DNA from 3 places in the Roseateles sp. P2_H4 genome. Region 2 is predicted to be linked to each of the others. Evidence: predicted binding sites of a transcription regulator. Region 2 holds the regulator's gene; each other region holds the start of a gene.
The links. Region 2 encodes FliA, which starts transcription of late flagellar genes. Its sites were predicted from a motif close to CTAAAGTTTNNNNNNNNNNNGCCGNTA; they were not measured.
Positions count from the first base shown of each region.

Region 1: a site for FliA is predicted at 1,819-1,845, ahead of AC1DW3_RS02260 (YjfB family protein). Genes of this name have one in related genera too.
Region 3: a site for FliA is predicted at 2,707-2,733, ahead of fliD (flagellar filament capping protein FliD). Genes of this name have one in related genera too.

Region 1 is NZ_JBFUFR010000002.1:131,606-136,284, reverse strand. Features, by position in the region: gene AC1DW3_RS02270 (hypothetical protein) at 126-671, opposite strand; gene AC1DW3_RS02265 (hypothetical protein) at 843-1,586, shown strand; gene AC1DW3_RS02260 (YjfB family protein) at 1,607-1,810, opposite strand; gene AC1DW3_RS02255 (substrate-binding periplasmic protein) at 1,921-2,721, shown strand; gene AC1DW3_RS02250 (ATP-binding response regulator) at 2,810-3,814, opposite strand; gene AC1DW3_RS02245 (GAF domain-containing protein) at 3,811-4,679, opposite strand, start outside.
Region 2 is NZ_JBFUFR010000074.1:12,081-16,759, reverse strand. Features, by position in the region: partial or broken gene flhF (flagellar biosynthesis protein FlhF) at 1-1,112, shown strand, start outside; gene AC1DW3_RS29950 (MinD/ParA family ATP-binding protein) at 1,112-1,891, shown strand; gene AC1DW3_RS29945 (RNA polymerase sigma factor FliA) at 1,990-2,703, shown strand; gene AC1DW3_RS29940 (methyl-accepting chemotaxis protein) at 2,837-4,102, shown strand; gene AC1DW3_RS29935 (substrate-binding periplasmic protein) at 4,393-4,679, opposite strand, start outside.
Region 3 is NZ_JBFUFR010000064.1:14,010-18,688, reverse strand. Features, by position in the region: gene AC1DW3_RS29095 (flagellar brake protein) at 1-120, opposite strand, end outside; gene AC1DW3_RS29090 (flagellar protein FliT) at 366-665, opposite strand; gene fliS (flagellar export chaperone FliS) at 707-1,144, opposite strand; gene fliD (flagellar filament capping protein FliD) at 1,272-2,672, opposite strand; gene AC1DW3_RS29075 (flagellin N-terminal helical domain-containing protein) at 2,818-3,804, opposite strand; gene AC1DW3_RS29070 (flagellin N-terminal helical domain-containing protein) at 4,144-4,679, opposite strand, start outside.

The DNA of each region.
Region 1 (4,679 bases), on a different contig from region 2:
CAGCGTCATGCCCTCAACAGGGCAGGTGCCACGCCGCTCAGCTTAGGAATCCGGGCCCGTCGGCCACGTCGGCGCTTGGGCCTCGCAAAAGTCGGACAAGGCCGCGTGGACGAAGGCGGCGAACCTCAGAAAAGGCAGCCCTGCAGGTCTGCCGGCACCGATTGCAAGGTCCAACGGTCGATGATCTCGTAGCCGTACTCGGCGTTGCTGCCGCCGACGACGAGCAGCACTTCGCGGATTTGCCAGGGGATGGGATCGATGTAGATGGGCTCCAGGGACTCCGGTGCCCGGTAGCTGATGGTCAGGTGAGGCGTGTGCCCCGGGCCCTCGCCGCATCCCTCGCGCAGCAAGGCGGCCAGTACCGACTCCAGCACATCATCGAAACCGGGTGGCCGGCCTTGGCCGAAGAAGGCCCAGTGCTCGCGGCCGCCGATGCGGTTCAGGACCATCGTGAAAGCCTCGGCCGCAATCTGCGCGCCAACGCGTTTCAGCGTGCTGCGCATGGAGGGCGTGTCCGGGTAGCGGTCCGACCAGGTCTGATGCCAATTCGAGGCCGGAAACATCGCGTCGCCGAGGCGCAGGTCCAGGCCATGCCTCTCGACGGCGGCCGACATATGCCGTTCCACTTCGACGGTGGGCTGGGAGATGAGGAGCAGTCGGGGTGTCGGCATGGCGGTCCTTGTGAATACTGTGTTTGTATACAGTAATTCATGGGGCCGCGCTTGTCCAGCCCGGGCGCCATCAAACCCGCCTCATCGCACCAGGGCCGGTTTCGTCGCATCCGCCTGACCGGAACGCTGGTGCCGCCTAGATTGCACGCCTTTCAACCGCGAGGGCGCTGCATGAACACCGTGAAGCATGACTGGTCGAGACGGGGCGCGCTCGGCATGTTGGCGGCGGCGCCTCTGGCGGCCACGCGGGCGCTGGCGGATGCCCAAGGCGAGCTGCTCGTGCTGTCCACGCTGTATTCGCGGCACAAGGCCATCGCCGCCTACGATCTTGCCGTGCTGCGGCAGGTCATCGTGGCTGTGAAGCCGGATGTGCTGGTGCTGGATGTGACACCCAGCGAACTGCGCGGCCGCAAGGTCTGGCCAGGCAAGGTCGAGTACACGGATGTCGTCTTCCCCTACCTCGATGCCACGGGCGCCAAGGGCTTGGGCTCGGAACCGGACGAAGCCCTGTTCAGCCAGCTCACTGGTGTGGCGGGCCGCGCATACAAGGCCTTCGGCGAACAGAACCCGGCCGGCGCCAAGGCACTCGACGATCTGAAGCAGGCCACCTACCGGGCCATGGCCAGTGGATGGCGCTCCGCCGCCGACGTGAACAGCGAGAAGACGGACCGGCTGGTGGCCGCGCTGCGCGAGATCGAGGAGGGGCTGGTGGGCGAGGGCGCCGCGAACGTGCAGGCGCAGTGGGATCGGCACCATGCGGAGCGCCTGCGCGACGCCGTGCGCGCCCACCCTGGCCAAAGGGTGCTGATGCTGGTGGGTATCGAAAGCCGCTACCGCGTGCTGCGCGAGCTGCGGTCGGCGGGCGGGATTCAGCCCGTCGAGTCAGAGGCGTGGCTGCGGCGCGCCGGACTTTGAGGAGTCGCTGCGCGGCGCCGTCAGGCGAAGGTGTTCAGGTTGCGGCCCAAGGAACCTTCGGTCGCCAGTGCCGGCTGCTGCGGCAGCGCGCTGAGCAGGGCCATGGCGCCGGCCGCCTGCACGTCGAGCGCCTTCCTGAGCACCAGCAGGCCGACGGTGGTGGCGGTGTCGCCCTGGGCGGGGCTTGACGCGATGCTCACATTGCTGACGTTGGTGAGTTCCATTCGCCTGCTATCGGCAGGTCCGGCCCAGACTTGAGCCTTTTCGCGCCTGGACCGCAGCGCGCGCAGAAGCCGCAGATACTCGGTCGGGGTTTGATGGGCACCGAAGGCGCATGGGCAAGGTCAGCAAGTGGGTGGTGGCGGGATGCCTGGCCGCAGCGGGCGCGCAGGCACTGGCGCAGCCGGCCGTGTGCGGGCCCTACCGCGTGGCCCTGTACGAGTACGGTTCGCTGGCGTTTCGACGCGCAGGGGGCGGTACGGTGGGCATCGATGTCGACATCGTCAACGAAGTCGCCCGCCGCACGGGCTGCAAGTTCGAAACCTTTGTCGATTCCCGAGTCCGCACCTGGACCGACCTGGCCCATGGCAGCCTCGACATGACGGTGTCTGCCATCGAGACCGAGGAGCGCAACAGCTTCGCGCGCTTCGTGATCTACATGAGCGGGCGCAACCGGCTGCTGGTTCGAAAGGGCCTGCCCAGCCCGGTCCTGACATTGGACGCATTCGCGGAAGACAGTCAATTGCGGCTGGCGGTGGTCAAGGGCTTCAAGCATGGCCCGCAGTGGGACCCCTGGATCGCCAGGCTGCGCCAGCAGGGGCGAGTGGACGAATACGCCGACGCCAACATGGCGGCCCGGCTCGTGGGCCTGGGTCGCGATGCGGCCTTCCTGTCCGAACCCGTCGTGTGGGGGCGAATCCTTGCGGACAGCAAGCTGCAGGGCAGGGTCACGGTCATCGATGGCTTTCCGGCGGACAACTACGCTGCGGGATTTGCGCTGTCCAGGTCCAGGGTTCGCGAGGAAGACGCCCGCAGGATCGAGGACGCCATCGCCGCCATGCGGGCTGACGGCAGCCTCTACAGGATCTTCAGCGCCTATCTGTCTCGCAGCGAGGCCTTGAGTTCCATGCCCTGAGCAGGGCGGGCGCCCGGTGCATGGCGGCTTCGATGCGCCGTGAAATCTTGCGTCTCGACTGGCGACCTCCAGGCGCCAGCAAGGGCTCTTACGCGAGTCCCATTTCCTGTATCGCCCGCACCAGCGCAGAAAACTCCACAGGTTTGCGGAAATGCATGAGAAAGCCTGCGTCAATCGACTTGCGCTGGTCGGCCTCGCGAGCAAACGCCGTCAACGCGATGGCGCGGATATTCCCGCCCTGATCCGCCGGCAAGGCCCTGACGCGCTCCAGCAGCTCGAAGCCTGTCATCTCAGGCATGCCGAGGTCGGAAACGAGCAAGTTCACCCCGGAACTGGGCAGCACGGCAAGCGCCTCGGCGCCAGTGGCCGCCGTCACCACCTGCGCCCCCTGCAGTTCCAACGCACGGGCGACCATCTCGCGCACCGTGTCGTCGTCATCCACAACCAGAATTCGCGCGCCGGCGAGCGAGGTTCGATCAACCGCGCCAGGGTCGGGTGAGGCGCTGGCGAGACTTCGCGCATTGATCAGCGGCAACCGCACTGAAAAGCGTGCACCGCGGTCCGGCCCGTCGCTGTGCACGCCTACTTGGCCGCCATGCAGTTCAACCAGGTTTCGCGCGATCGACAAGCCAAGGCCCAGCCCGCCATGACGGCGCGCCATTGAACCGTCCGCCTGGCGGAACCGCTCGAAGACGAACGGCAGGAACTCGGACGAAATGCCGATGCCGGTATCTTCGACCACGATCTCCGCGACCTCGGCCGTGCAACGCAGCGCCACGTGCACCTCGCTGCCACGGGGAGTGAACTTAACCGCGTTGGAGACCAGGTTCGTCACCACCTGCTGCAGTCTCACGGCGTTGCCCATCACGGCCGCGCCCTCGTGCATCGTGACGTCTGTCGTGAGCCGCACGCCTGCACGGTCCGCTGCAGGCAGCAATAACTCGACTGCCGCAAGCGTGAAGCTCGCCGCGGAGACCGGCGCGACATTCAGGATCAGCTTGCCGGTGGTGATGCGGCTCATGTCGAGGAGGTCCTCGATGAGCTGCACCTGTGCCTTCGCGCTGCGCTCGATGACGTCGATACCTTTCTTCAATTCAGCGTCTTGCTCCGCGCCTTGCGGCGCAGGATGTGCACCCAGCCGGTGATGGCGCTCAGCGGGGTGCGCAGCTCATGGGAAAGTGTTGCCAGGAACTCGTCCTTCACCAGGCCCGCTTGTTCCGCCGCCAGGCGGGCGGTGCGTTCGCTCTCCAGCAACTGGGTCCGCTCACGCATCGCGTCGCGAGAGGCGGCGTAGAGGCGCGCGTTGTCGATGGCGATGGCAGCCTGGCTGGCGATGCCTTCGGCGATCCGCTCACTGCGCTCGGTGAAGACGCCGACATTGGCATGGCCGAAGAACAAGCCGCCCAGCACTTCGCCCGAGCGGCTGATCACGGCTACCGCGAGGTAGCTGCGCACCGGCAGATGGCCTGCCGGCATGCCACGGTGGGGCCCCCATTGCCCGTAGCGCGGATCGGCCATCACATCGTCAAGCCTGATCGTCGGTTCGCCGCGGAAGGTTGGGCCGAACATGGGCGTCGGGCGAGGATGCCCGAAGTTCTCGAACTGCTTGCGGTCGGCGCCGGGCAGCGTGTACAGCAGATAGGCCTCGCCATCGTCGTGGACGCCGTTGTAGAAAAATGCGCCGAACTGCGCGCCCGTCAGCGATGTCGCTGCGTCGGTCACGCGCTGCAGCAGGACGCCGATGTCCAGCTCCGCCGCCAGCGCGGCGCCGGTGCGGTTCAGAGTCTCCAGCGTGCGCGCCTCTTCGCGCAGGGCGGCCTCGGCCCGAGTGCGCTCCAGCGCCTCCCAGCACCGGGAGACGACGACCTTGACGAGTGAAATCTCCTCGTCGCTCCAGTGGCGCGGCACGCGCTGATGGACCGCCATGGCGGCCACGAAACGACCGTTCTTGTGCAGCG
Region 2 (4,679 bases):
CTGCACCCCAGGCCCGCCCCGCGCCGCCGGTGCTGCGCGACGAGATCCGAATCCCGACGGCGGCCTCCCAGCGCGTCGTGCCGCAGTTGGGCGACATCGGTGGCATGGAACCCATGCCCCTGCCCGGCCAGCCCAGCGCCAACCAGCGCAACCAGATGGACATGGCCTCCGAGCTGCGCCAGATGCGTGGCCTCATCGAGGAGCGCTTCTCCTCGCTGGCCTTCATGGAAAAGCTGCAGCGCCAGCCGGTGCAGGCGCGCCTGACGCAGAAGCTGCTGGAGCTGGGCTTCTCGCCCGCCCTGGTGCGCAAGCTGGCCGAGAGCTGCCCGTCGGACTTCAAGCCGGGCTCGCCCGCCGACCCGGCCGACGAGACCGCCTGGGCCGCCCATGTGCTGTCGCGCAATCTCCAGACCGACGAGGCTGCCCCGGCCATCGAGGACCGCGGCGGCGTGTTCGCGCTGATCGGCTCCACCGGCGTCGGCAAGACGACGACGACCGCCAAGCTGGCCGCCCATTTCGCCACCAAGTTCGGCGCCGGCCAGCTCGGCCTCATCACGCTGGACGCCTACCGCATCGGCGCCCACGAGCAGCTGCGCGCCTATGGCCGCATCCTCGGCGTGCCCGTGCACACGGCGCATGACCGCGCCTCGCTGGACGACCTGCTGGATCTGCTGTCCAGCAAGAAGCTCGTCCTCATCGACACCGCCGGCATGGCCCAGCGCGACAGCCGCACCCAGGAGCTGCTGGAAATGCAGGCCCACCCCAGCATCAAGAAGCTGCTCGTCATCAATGCCGCCCAGCAGGGCGAGACCATCGAGGACGTCGTCACCGCCTGGAAGGCCGCCGCCTGCGAAGGCGTCGTGCTCAGCAAGATCGACGAAGCCGTCAAGCTGGCCCCGGCCCTGGACACGCTGATCCGCCACAAGCTCAAGGTGCTGGGCGTCGCCAACGGCCAGCGCGTGCCCGAAGACTGGCATCGCCTGCCCAGCGTGGGCCTGGTGCAGCGCGCGCTGAAGGGCGCTGCCTCGGGCGCCTGGCGCATGGACAACACCGACGTCAACCTCATCTTTGCCGGCGCGCCGCTGACCGAAGGCATGAGGGCTGTGCACTGATGATGGTCGATCAAGCCCACGGCCTGCGGCGGCTTTTCGCCGCCTCCAAGACCCGCTTCGTGCCAGTCGTCAGCAACCCGCGCGTCATGGGCGCCGGCGCGCTGCTGGAGGGCCTGTGCTCGGCCTTCGCCGAGCTGAATCTCACCACGCTGGTCGTCGACGCAGGCGAACACTCGCCCAAGCCCTCCGAGCTGGCTAGCGTGGACCTGTCCAACTGCATCGAGCGCCTGTCGCCCAAGGTGTCCTACCTGGCGGCCCGCGGCCTGCCGCTGCGCCATATCAACGCCCATGGCTCGGCCGCTTCCTTCCTGGAGGCCGTGGCCGACGCGGCACCGGACGCCGATGTCATCCTGCTGCACGCGCCGGCCGCTGAACTGGCCCGCGTGGTGGCCCTGCGCGAGGTGCGCCCGCTGCTGCTGGCCGACACCGAGCCGGCGAGCGTGACGGAAGCCTATGCGGGCATGAAATGGCTCACACAACGGGCCGGGCTGATGGTCTACAGTCTGCTGATGGCCTGCCACCCACAACTGCGCGTGGCCACCCGCATCGCGCAACAGCTTCACTCCTGCGCCGACGGCTTCCTCGGCGCGGTGCTGCGTGACTGGGCCTGCCTGGACCCGCGAGCGTCCCAGAACGCACCGCTGACGCCCGAACTGCGTCATCTCGCCCGTGAGCTGCTGCTCGCGGCCCCTCCGGGAGCGGCCGTCGACGCCGCCTCCGATGCGACCCCGCTGCGCCCGGCGCGCAAGGCGTCTTCCCCCTTCATCGCTGCACATTGAACTCGCCGGAGTCCAAACATGATGCCCCCACGCTCACTGCGTTCACTGCCCCCCGCGGGGGCGCTTCAGCCCCTTCGGGCGGCCGTGCGGAGCTGACCATGTACACGCCCAAAGGCCGCCTCGACAACAGCTCGCTGATCAAGCAGTACAGCCCGCTGGTCCGACGCCTGGCGCACCAGATGATCGCCAAGCTGCCGGCCAATGTGGAGGTGGATGACCTGATCCAGGTCGGCCTGATCGGCCTGACCGACGCGCTGTCGCGCTTCGATGCCGAGCAGGGCGTGCAGTTCGAGACCTTTGCCACCCAGCGCATCCGCGGCGCCATGCTCGACGAGCTGCGCGGCGGCGACTGGATGAGCCGCGGCACGCGCCGCCAGCAGCGCGAGATCGAATCCGCCGTGCACAAGGTCGAGCAGCGCCTCGGCCGCGCGCCGCGCGAGGACGAGATCGCCGCCGAGATGGGCCTGCCGCTGGCCGAATACCAGGAGCTGCTCGGCAAGGTGCGCGGCACCCAGCTGGTCTACCTGGAAGACATGTCGGGCGACGACGGCGACCAGGATTACCTCGACCGCCACGTCGCCGACGAGAACGCCAACCCGGTGGCGATGCTGCAGGACCATCGCATGCGCGAGGCGCTGGTGGCCGCCATCAAGAACCTGCCCGAGCGCGAGCAGTTCGTGATGAGCATGTACTACGAGCACGACATGAATCTCAAGGAGATCGCGGCCGTGCTCAAGGTCACGGAGTCCCGCGTGTGTCAGTTGCACAGTCAGTCGATTGCAAGGTTGCGCGTTAAGCTGCGTGACTGGTAATCCACGGGGCCACTTCTTGCCGAGCCCCGGCCAATAAGCGGGGACAAAACGCATGTTCAAGTGGCCCAAGAGCGGGAGCTCTTCCGTCGCCATCACTCGCGACGAGCCCGTCCGTCGAGATGACAGCGCAGCGTTGAACGTTGTCAAGCGGTTGGCCCGCTCGATTTCCACCGTCGGCAAGGACGCCGCGGAAGTGCGGGGAGCCCTCGAAGACACCCAGCGCATCGTGCAGGCCCAGAGCCAGGCCATGCAGGCCCTGGCCCAGCAGCTCAACCAGATCGGCCAGGCGCAGGCAGCCATCGCCACCGCCACGGCGCAGAGCGCGGCGGCCGTGCAGCGCGCGCGCGGCGCCTTGGGTGTCGTCGGTGGCGAGGTCGTCGGCATGGCGAGCACGCTGGCCCAGGTGTCCGATGCGGCCGCCGAGATCACCAAGATTTCCCTGCAGACCCGCCTGGTGGCCTTCAATGCCGCCGTCGAGGCCAAGCATGCGGGCGATGCCGGCCGCGGTTTCGCCGTCGTGGCCGAAGCCGTCAAGGCGCTGGCCGGCCAGGTCGAAGGCTCGTCCAAGGCCATCGTCAGCGCCATCTCCAGCCTGCAGGAACGCATCGACAGGTTCAGCGCCGAGCTGACCGAGAACGCCGCCAAACCCAGCCAGATCCATGCAGCCTTCCATGAGGTCGAGCAGGATGTGCAGCGCATCTCGCAGTCCGCCGGCGAGAGCGGCCAGCAGATGAGCCTGCTCAACGAGCGCGCCCATGAGCTGGAGCGCGAGGTCTCTGAAGCCTCACATGGCCTGAAGGTGGCCTTCGACGGCAGCGACCGTTTCCTGCGCATGTCCGAGGAGCTCGTCGAGCAGATCGCCGAGAGCGGCGTCGAGGTCGACGACATGCCCTTCATCCGCACCGCCCAGCAGGCCGCCGACGAGATTGCCGGCCTGCTCGAAGAGGCGCTGCGCAGCGGCCAGATCAGCCAGGCCGACCTGTTCGACGACAAATACCGGCCGATCGAGGGCACCGCGCCGCAGCAGCACACGACACGCTTCTGCCAGCTGACCGACCGCCTCTTCCCCGCCGTGCAGGAGAAGATGCTGGCCTTCAGCGACAAGGTGGTGTTCTGCATCGCGGCCGACCGCAACGGCTATATCGCGACGCACAACCGCAAGTACTGCCAGCCGCAGCGCCCGGGCGACACGGTCTGGAACACGGCCAACAGCCGCTACCGGCGCATCTTCAACGACCGCACCGGCCTGGCCTCGGCGCGCAACACCCGGCCCTTTCTGCTGCAGACCTACCGGCGCGACATGGGTGGTGGCCGCTTCGTGGTGTTGAAGGAAGCGACGGCGCCCATCATGGTCAACGGCAAGCACTGGGGCGGCCTGCGCTTGGCGTTCAATTTCTGAAAGGTCGCCCGCCCCGCGGGCCGAGCGCCGGGCCTGCCATGGGCCAGAGGCCCATGGCCTTCCGTAGGCACAAGCAGTCCGCAGGGACTGCTTGTGTCCGACTCCAGTTCACCTAGCCGGCCCGCCTTGGGCGATGTGCTTGCGGCTCAATGCTGCAAGCATCGCCGTCCCCTCGGGGGCTGAGACCGGACACATGGCGCCCAGTGGGCGGCATGTGCCTGCCGAAGAGCAGCCGCTCTGCCGGCTGCGCGGCCTGCAAGGCCGGCCAAGGTACGCCTTGGACGAGGGGCTCACTTCACCGACTGCCGGATCTCCTGATTCAGCAGCTCCAGCCAGGCGTCGGCCTGCGGGTGGGTCTTGCTGATGGCCATGAAGGTCGGCTTGACCTCCAGCACGGCATGCCAGCGTATGGCGTCGACCGGCTTGGTCTGACGGGTGAGCTGGTATTCGAAAGTGGCGCGCTCCGAAAACACGGCATCGACGCGACCCAGGCTGAGCATCTCCAGCCCTGGACGCGGGTCGACGAGCTCGTGCAGCTTGTAGCGGCCAGAGGTCAGCTCGGGTGGCAGGTAGGAGC
Region 3 (4,679 bases), on a different contig from region 2:
GCCCTGCGGGCCGCTCAGCAACACGCCGGCGGTCTCGCGCTGCAACTGCTGCAGATAGGCCGCGATCTCGGCAGTGGAGGCGACGCGCAGTTCCTCGGAGGTGGTTTCAGGAGCGCTCATGCTGAGATGGTAGCCGCGCGGCTTGGTCTTGCGGGCCGAGCGCCGGGCCGCTCCCTAGCCGGCCCGCCTGACGATGTGCTTGCCGGTCGATCCGGCAAGCATCGCCATCCCCTCGGGGGCTGAGGCCGGACATGGTGAGTCCAGTGGACTCGCCGTGCCTGCCGAAGAGCTGCGGCACTGCCGCAGGGCGGTCTGCAAGACCGATCAGACCCGCCCGCGTTCAGCGAGGCGGGCTGGACGAGGGGTCAATGGACAAGCCTGCTCTTGCCCTTCATCACCTGGTCCAGATCCTCCAGCCACGGCTCGGCCAGGTGGCGGATCTCGGCGTCATTGAGCAGGATGCGCTGCATGATGCGAGTCTTCAGCTGCGAATCGCTCGGGGCCAATTGGGATTGGCTGGCGGCGGACTTGAGCTGCGAGATCAGCAGCACGCAGGCGCCTTCGAGCTTGACGACCTCGTCCCAGTTGCCGGTGCGGGCGGCCGACAGCATGTCGGCGCTGGCTTGTTCGATGGCCTCGTAATAGTTGAGCAGGTCGGAATTCATGGGGGCGTACCGGATAGCGTGAGCAGGGCGGGGCGGGTGAGTCAGGCGGCCTTGGGCGGGCGCACTGCCGGGTTGTCGGCGATGGCCTGCCAGGCGTCGCGCACGGGCGCCAGCAGGCGCTTGCACTCCTCGATCGCGGCGACGTCGCTGTGCAGGTTGGCGTGGGTCAGCCGCATGCACAGATAGGCGTAGAGGTCGCGCAGGTCGTGGGCCAGCGGGTTGGATTCGAGGTTGAGGGCGGCCTTGAGGCCCTCGTCCAGGATGCGTACGCAGCGGCACAGCGAGTTGTTCTTGACCGGCGTGTTGCCGGCCTGGATGGCCGCCAGGGCCAGGTTCATGCCTTCCATGACGCCGTCGAACAGCAGGGCCACGAGGCGGTGCGGGCTGGCGCTGAGGACGTCGGTCTCGACGCCGACCTTGCCGTAGGCAGAGCCGGCGCGGTGAGCTCGGGAAGCAAACGGGGAGGAGGATCCGTACATGAGGGCTCTCTGGGCTGGATACCTTCAAATTTCGGCGCCCGGCCGGGGAACTTGAGGCGGCTTACCCCTGCTGGCGGCGTGAAAAAGGCGCCCTTAGGCGCCTTGTTCGTGAATCCTGCTCGGCGCCTCAGCTGGAGGACGAACTGCCGAACTGTTTGGACACATAGGCCGACAGCGCGCTGAGCTGGCTCATCTTGGTGTCCAGCGCGCTGTACTGGGCGCGCAGGCGCTTTTCCGTCAGCGTCAGCGAGTCTTCCATGCGGTCGATGGTGCTGGTGTTGCTGGCGATGCGTTTTTGCAGGCTGGTCTGGCCGGTGGTGATCGCGCCGTCCGTGCCCAGGATCTTGGTGGCGAAACTGTTCCACTGCAGCGCGAAACCCTGGTTGCGGGTGTTGACGGAGTCGGGGGCGGCGAACAGCTTCTTGAGGTCGGTCAGGTTGGACATGGCCTTGTCGAGCTTGGTCGCGTTGACCGTCAGCGCGCCGTTCTGGCCCGGTTCCAGGCCGATGTCTGACAAGCGGCCGAAGGCGCCCGCCAGTGTCGTCGTGCCGCCGGTGATACCGCGCAGCATCTGCTGCACCGAGACGGCCTTGGTGTCGCCCTGCAGCACGCCGGCAGCCTTGGTGCCGGCGTCGTACTTGGTCTGGTCGCGCATCAGGTTCATCAGCGCGTTGTAGGCATTGGCGAAGTCCGTGATCGCCTTGCGCACGCTGGCCGTGTCGTTCGTGGTGCCGACATTGACGGTGCTGGCCGTCGTCTTGAGCAGCGTCACGCTCATGCCGTCGGACAGGCCGGACAGCGTGTTGCTCTCCGAGCTCAGGTCCAGCCCGTCCCAGTTGAACTGGGCGTTGGAAGCGRCCTGGGCTTGGGTCATGCCGGCGCCGCTGCCGGGGTCGTAGGTCAGATCGGCGAGGGCGGCGTCGGGGCTGGTGATCTGGAAGGCCTGGTTTTCACCGGTGCTGAGGGAGCGGATGACCAGGCGTGTGCCGGCCGCGTCGTTGACGAGGCTGGCGCTGACGCCGGCATTGGCGGCGTTGATCTTGTCGCGGATGCTGGCCAGCGTGTCGGCCGCGCTGATGGTGACGGGCACCGGGGTGCCGGCGCCGGCCGTGAAGACCGGCGGTTCGCCGGCCCAGCGGCCCAGGGCGATGGTCAGGGTGCCGTCGCCGATGGTGCTGCTGCCGCCGGTGAAGATGCGGCTGGCGACCGATTGGGCGGAGGCCAGCTGGCTGACCTTGAGCACATGGTTCTGGCTGCCGGCGCTGGTGGCCGTGACGCTGGCCACCGTCGGGTCGGACACGCTGACCGTGGAGGCATTCCACAGGCTGGCGTCGGAAAGCTTCTGGGCGGCCGTCTGCATGGAAGAGACGGCCGACTGCAACATGCCGTAGGCGGAGATCTTGGTCTGGAGCTTGGCCGAGGCCTGCTTGATGTCATTGATCGGCTGCTGCTCGAGCGACATCAGCTTGGTGACCAAGCTTTCAACGTCGAGACCGCTGCCGATACCTAGTGACGAGATGGTGGCCATATGCCTTTCCTGAGTTCGACCCCTTCGCTAGGGCCTTCGGCATGCCGGGGGCGAACTTTAGGGATTTTTTGCAGCGTTGGCGCTGAAATGAGAAACGCCGGGACTTCCGACACGCGGATCCCGGCGTTGCTGAGCGGCGTCGGCCTCAGCCCTTGAGCAGTTGCAGCACCTGCTGCGGCAGTTGGTTGGCCTGGGCGACCATGGCGTTGCCAGCCTGCTGCAGGATCTGTGCCCGCGACATATTGGACGTTTCCTGGGCGTAGTCGGCATCCATGATGCGCGAGCGGGCCGAGGTCTGGTTCTCGACGGCAACCTGCAGGTTGGAGATCACGGCGTCAAAGCGGTTCTGCGTGGCACCGAAGGTGGAGCGGGCCAGGTTGACCTGGGCGAGCGCGAAGTCCAGGAACTGGACGGCCACCAGCGGGTCGCCTTCGTCGCCGTTCGCACCGGTCAGGGCCGGGGGGGCGCCGGCGGCGGCGAAGTCGACCGCGGCGGTCGGCGGCGGGCCACCGGTGCCGCTGCCGGCGGCACCCAGGATGTTGATCTTGGTGCTGTTGACGGCCGATTCCAGCGCGCCGTCGTTGCCGTTGGGCGTGCCGGTCGTGCCGGGCGTCGTGCCCAGGATGTCGCTCTGCGTGATGACGATCTGGTCATCCACGGTGGCGTTGGCGCCCACCTGGAAGGTGAACGTGGACGTCGCACCGCCCGGAAAGCCGGTCAGGATAGGCGAACCGTTGAAGTTGGTGTTGCGCATCAGGCGTCCGACTTCGGTCTGCAGCTGCGTGAACTCGTTGTTCAGCGCTGCCCGGTCCTGCACGTTGTTGGTGCCGTTGGCAGCCTGCACGGCCAGCTCACGCATGCGTTGCAGCATGTCGCCGACCTTGCCGAGCGAGCCTTCCGCCGTCTGCGCCAGCGAGATGCCGTCATTGGCATTGCGCATCGCGACCGACATGCCACGGACTTGCGTGTTCATGCGTTCGGCGATCGCCAGCCCGGCGGCATCGTCCTTGGCCGAATTGACACGCAGGCCAGAGGACAGGCGTTGCATCGAGACGCTCAGCAGACCTTGGGAACTGTTCAAGTTCCGCTGCGCGTTCATCGATGCGATGTTGGTATTGATCGTCTGGGGCATTTAAGCACTCCTGCAACAGCCCGGTTGATTCCGGTGTCCGCGCCGCAGAAGTCAGCGACGCGATGGAGTGAATTGTGTTGGTGCCCCCCGCGGGCCAAACCCGCGAACAACGGTCAAAACCACGGCCATTAAGGAAGCGTTGGATGAGTCCTCGCGATGCGGTGCGCCCCGGTTTGGGATGAGCTGCAAGGCGCAACGCACAGCCATGGCTTGGGCCATGGCGAGCATTTGCTACGCAGCAGATCGCCCAAAGCGGGGATGCGCCGCGCGTGGGGACTTGTTCAACGCTTCCTGAAGCCTGTGCCGGCGGTGCCCCCACCGCCGGGCTTCAGTCTTCCATCAGCCGCGCAGCAGCGTCAGCACCTGCTGGGGCAGCTGGTTGGCCTGCGAAATCATCGCGGTGCCGGCCTGCTGCAGGATCTGCGCGCGGCTCAGGTTGGCGGTTTCGCTGGCGTAGTCGGCGTCCATGATGCGGCTGCGTGCGGCCGACTGGCTTTCCACCGATACCTGCAGGCTGGAGATGACGGCGTCGAAGCGGTTCTGGGCCGCACCGAAGGTGGAGCGGGCCGTGTTCACCTGGGACAGGGCCTGGTCGATCTTGGCGACCGAGTCCAGCGCACCCTTGGTGCCCGAGCCGGTGTAGATGTCGAAGGTGGCGCCGGTGCCGGCCGCGCCGACCAGCAGGATGTCGGTATTGGCCGTGTTGGCGACCTCGGCCAGGGCGCCCTGGTTGGTGGCAGCGGCGGTGGCGGTATTCAGGATGTCGGCGCCGGTGATCGTGATGGTGTCGTTGGCCGTCGCGTTGGCGCCCACCTGGAAGGTGGTGGCGGCGGAGCCCGTCAGGATCGAGTTGCCGTTGAAGTTGGTGTTGCTGG